DNA from 2 places in the Arthrobacter sp. P4_F11 genome. Region 2 is predicted to be linked to the other one. Evidence: riboswitches for the same ligand, from Rfam matches in the RefSeq annotation. Region 2 holds a riboswitch; the other holds the start of a gene.

Region 1 (2,194 bases), on a different contig from region 2:
GAAGGTCTCCCGGAGCTGCCCGCTGAGCTGGCCGATTTCGGTCAGGAAGCCGTCGTGGCCGATCGGCGCTTGAATGATGTGCAGTTCCGGGCCGCCCGGCAGGGCCTCTGCCAGTTGACGGGACTGGGCCGGGAAATACAGGCGGTCCGAGTCCACGGCCGCCACCAGGAACTCCGCGGTGGCCGGGGCCAGTGCCTCCCCGAGACCTCCGCGCCCCCGGCACACATCGTGGCTCATGAGGGCTTCGGTGATCGCGATGTAGCTGTTCGCGTCGAAACGCCGGGCCAGTTTGCTGCCCTGGTGGTCCAGGTAGCTTTCCACCTGATAGCGCCCGCGTCCGGCCAGCGATCCGGCCTCCAGGGGCGTCTCGGACTCCTGGGCGTTGCGGCCAAACCGGCCGTCCAGTTCGGCCGCTGAGCGGTAGGTAATGTGCGCGATGCGGCGGGCGAGGGCGAGCCCCGCCTCGGGTTCCGGGCCGCCGTAGTAGTCCCCGCCCCTGAAGTGGGGGTCCTGGCGGATGGCCAGCGTCTGTGCCTGCGCGAAGGCAATCTGTTCGGCGGTGCTGCTGGCGCCGACGGAAATCACGGCGCAGCGCCGGACCCGGCCGGGAAACGTGACGGCCCATTCAAGGGCCCGCGCGCCGCCGAGCGAGCCGCCCAGCACCGCGTACCAGCTGCCGATGCCCAGGGCATCGGCCAGCCGCGCCTCGGCAGCGGCGGTGTCCCGCAGGGTGACCAGCGGGAACCGCGATCCCCAGGGGCGCCCGTCCGGGGCCGGGGTGGAAGGCCCGGTGGATCCGTAGCAGCCGCCCAGGATGTTGATCGAAACGACGAAATACTTGTCCGTGTCCACGGGAGCCCCGGGTCCGGCGAGCTGTTCCCACCAGCCGGGCTCCCCGCTCTCGCCGCGGGTCACGTGCGTGTCGCCGGTCAGGGCGTGTTCAATGAGCACGGCGTTGGAGGCATCCGCGTTCAGGGTCCCCCACGTCTCGTAGGCGAGCACCACATCCGGCAACGGAGTCCCGGATTCGAGCTGCAGATCACCGATCCTGACGAACTGGACAGTCCCGTCAGGGGTCCGGGATGGTTTGGTTTCGGGAACACCCGTGCGGGTGACGGCAATCGTCATGTGAGGACCTATCTTCGCACTTGCCCGCCGTCAGCTGACCGGCAGGCCAGGTCTTCACCCGGGGCACCCCGCCGCAAAAGGAGGGTTGCCGGCCAGCAAGCCGGGGCTGTCGCTGGCACTCATGACCTGGTACGAGTCTACGAAACAGGGTGCGGAAATCACGAAGATTATGACTTCCATGTGACAGCCGGACCCGTCAGCACCGCAGTTTCCCCACCTTTGACAGCCGTGACCGGCGGGTCGCGCCGAAGTGCCGGCGATTCCCGGCGTCATGCCCGCAAAGGTGGGGAAATTCCGCGTGGGCTTCGGCCTAGGCGGACTTGGCCGCGCGGAATCCGGCGTCGAGGTCCGCCAAGATGTCGTCAATGTGCTCCAGTCCCACCGAAAGCCGCACCAGCCCGGGATTCACCCCGGCGATCACCTGCTGTTCAGGCGAGAGCTGGCTGTGGGTGGTCGACGCCGGATGGATCACCAGCGACCGGACATCGCCGATGTTCGCGACGTGGGAGTGCAGTTCGAGGGCATCGACGAACCGCTTGCCGGCCTCCGCTCCCCCGGCGATGTTGAACGCCACGACGGCGCCGGTCCCCTTGGGCCCGTACTTGCGGCCGCGCTCGTACCAGGGGCTGGACGGCAGCCCGGCGTAGGCGACCGATTCGACGTCGTCCCGCCCCTCCAGCCATTGCGCCACCTTCGTGGCGTTGGCCACGTGGCGCTCGACGCGCAGGCTCAGCGTTTCGATGCCCTGGGCGATGAGGAAGGCGTTGAACGGGGACACCGCGGAGCCGAGGTCGCGCAGGAGCTGGACCCGGGCCTTGAGGATGTAGGAGAGGTTCGCGCCCAGCGCGCCGTCGGCTCCGAGGTCGCGGGCGTAGACCAGGCCGTTGTAGGTGGGGTCCGGGGTGTTGAAGCCGGGGAACCGCTCCGGGTCTTTCCCGAAGTCGAAGTTGCCGGAGTCCACGATCACGCCGGCGATTGCGGCGCCGTGCCCGCCGAGGTACTTGGTGGCGGAATGGACCACGATGTCCGCGCCCCACTCGATCGGCCGGATCAGGTAGGGGGTGGA
Region 2 (2,194 bases):
AGCGGGAGTAGACGAAGCGCTCGTCCTCCCCGGTGAAGGCGCGCTCGGCGGCGGCCGCGGACTCGTAGACGAATCCTGAGTTGAGGAAGATCGGCTCGGTGGTTTCCTGGAAGCCGGTGCGGTCAAGGCCGCCACGGACAGCCTGGGTGTCGGCCGCCCAGCCGGCGGCGTCGGGATTGAAAGTCACTTAGATCTTTCCGAGGTTGGTGGGCAGGCCGCGGTTCTTCCAGCCATTGACGGTGCGTTCGCCAAAGCGGTCGGTCTCGCCTTCGAAGCCCTCAAGGACGTTGTACGAGGTGTAGCCGGCGGCCGTCGCGGCCGTCGCGGCGGCGATCGACCGGGCACCGGAACGGCAAAGGAACACCAGTTCGACGGCGGTGTCCGCCGGCGCCCGCTGCCTTAGCTGTTCCACGAAGTGCGGGTTCGGCATGCCGCCGGCGAGGTTCCACTGGATGAAGAGCGGATCGCTGCGGCTCTCGCCCGCGGCCGCGGTGTCCGGGATGCCGATGTGGGCCCATTCGCCCTCGGTCCGGACATCCACCAGGATGGCTCCGGCCTCCAGCTTGGCCCACGCCTCCTGCGGGCTGAGGTCTCCGGCGTAGCTCATGCGTGGCCCGCGAAGGCCCCGTCGGCGCCAAATTCGTCGGCGTCGAGCTCATCAACCGCATTGGCCACGGCGGCGTCCGCACTGGCAATCGCGGCCGGCAGGACCAGCGCCTGCGCCACGATCACGGTGCTTCCGTTGAAGCTGGCGGCGGGGCTTCCATGCAGCACGTAGCCCTCGGCCAGGGCGGCTGACACCCGCTCGCAAAAGGCGCGGTCATCCGCGCCGGTGAACAGCCGGTAGGCCAGCCTCTCCTCGCCGGGTGCTGAACCGGGTGTGGCTGTTGTGGGTATTGACGTCTCGGGCACGACGGATCTCCTCTTTCACGCTTGCAGCTCGAATTCTCGAATGCCGAGTATTCACCTGAGGCACCCCGCCGCGAAAGGGAGGGTTGCCGACCGGCCAGTCAGGGCTTGGCACCGGTTCTCATTACTCCCCAAAAACGTAACACCTGCGACGCCGGCCCGCACGGCCGCCGTCGTCATGTTCCGTAACCGGACCGCGGCCCGGGCGAGTAGTGGCGGGCTCCAGTTTCGGGTACAGCCCACTCGTGTCTGCCGGGACGTTTCGCCGTCTACTGGGGGGATTAGGTCCGACGCGTCGGCCGGAGCTGCAGGTGATTCGAGCAATGTGTGAATCGAGCAGTCCCGGAATCGACTCGTCTGTCCATCAACAAGCTGTCTGGGAATCGGTGGCTGGAACGGTCGGAGCCGCAGCCGCGGTCCGGCCGGTGACGGCGGAATGGAGCAATCGTGGGCCCGCGCATACTCGTTACCGGGATTACAAGCGCCGCCGGACGGGCCGTCGCGGCCCAGCTCGAAGCCCGGGGCCTCCCGTACCTCGGCACCGACGCCCGCGCCGACACCCGCCAGGCCGGGGAGGCTCCCGCCGCCGCGGTCAGGCTCCTGCCGGCTACGAACCCGGACATGGTCCTGGACCTGCGCCGGGTGGTGGACCGCGAAGCCATCAACGTCATCATTCCGACCCTCACCGTGGAGCTCCCGCTCCTGGCCGCGGCCCGCGCCGGATTCGCCCAGGACGTGCGGATCATCGTGGCCGACCCAGCCGCGGTGGCCCTCGCCAACGACCACCTGTTCACCACCTGGGCGCTGCAAGCCGCCGGCATCCCGGTGCCCCGGTTCGCGGTTCCGGGCGACCTCGCCGCCGCGCCGGCATCCCTCGCCGGCCTCAGCGGCCCCGTGGTGGTCAAGCCGCGGGTCTTCAAAGGCTCCCATGGTGTCCACCTGCTGGCCGGAACCGACTCCGTTAGCTGGAAGAACATGCCGGCGGGGCAACTGGTCCAGGAATTTATCCCGGGCGCCGACTATGTGTGCCTGGTGTTCGGCACTCCGGCACGCAACGCGATGGCGCCGGTGGCGGTGGTCCTCGAGAAGACCAGGACTCCGTATGGACGCGCCGGCAGCGACGAGGTCAGCCGCAGGGTGCCGGCGAACCAGGCAGGGGATGTGCGCAAGCTGGGCCTGGCCGCCGTCCGCACGCTCGGGCTGGCCGGGCCGGTCCAGGTCCAGATCCGCCGCCGCACCGACGGAACGCCCGTGGTGCTGGGTGTCTGCGCGACCCTGGGGGAGA

What was found. A riboswitch is a leader RNA that binds a small molecule or an ion and turns the genes downstream of it on or off. The one in region 2 is predicted to bind S-adenosylmethionine.
Region 1: another riboswitch for S-adenosylmethionine. It lies ahead of metX (homoserine O-acetyltransferase MetX); the one in region 2 lies ahead of AC1DRO_RS18590 (DUF1737 domain-containing protein).

What each region holds. Positions count from the first base shown of each region.
Region 1 is NZ_JBFUJK010000006.1:192,604-194,797, forward strand. It holds gene metX (homoserine O-acetyltransferase MetX) at 1-1,128, opposite strand, end outside; SAM riboswitch class IV at 1,140-1,255, opposite strand; gene AC1DRO_RS09120 (bifunctional o-acetylhomoserine/o-acetylserine sulfhydrylase) at 1,439-2,194, opposite strand, start outside.
Region 2 is NZ_JBFUJK010000019.1:64,828-67,021, forward strand. It holds gene AC1DRO_RS18580 (O-succinylhomoserine sulfhydrylase) at 1-187, opposite strand, end outside; gene AC1DRO_RS18585 (rhodanese-like domain-containing protein) at 188-607, opposite strand; gene AC1DRO_RS18590 (DUF1737 domain-containing protein) at 604-912, opposite strand; SAM riboswitch class IV at 925-1,038, opposite strand; gene AC1DRO_RS18595 (ATP-grasp domain-containing protein) at 1,357-2,194, shown strand, end outside.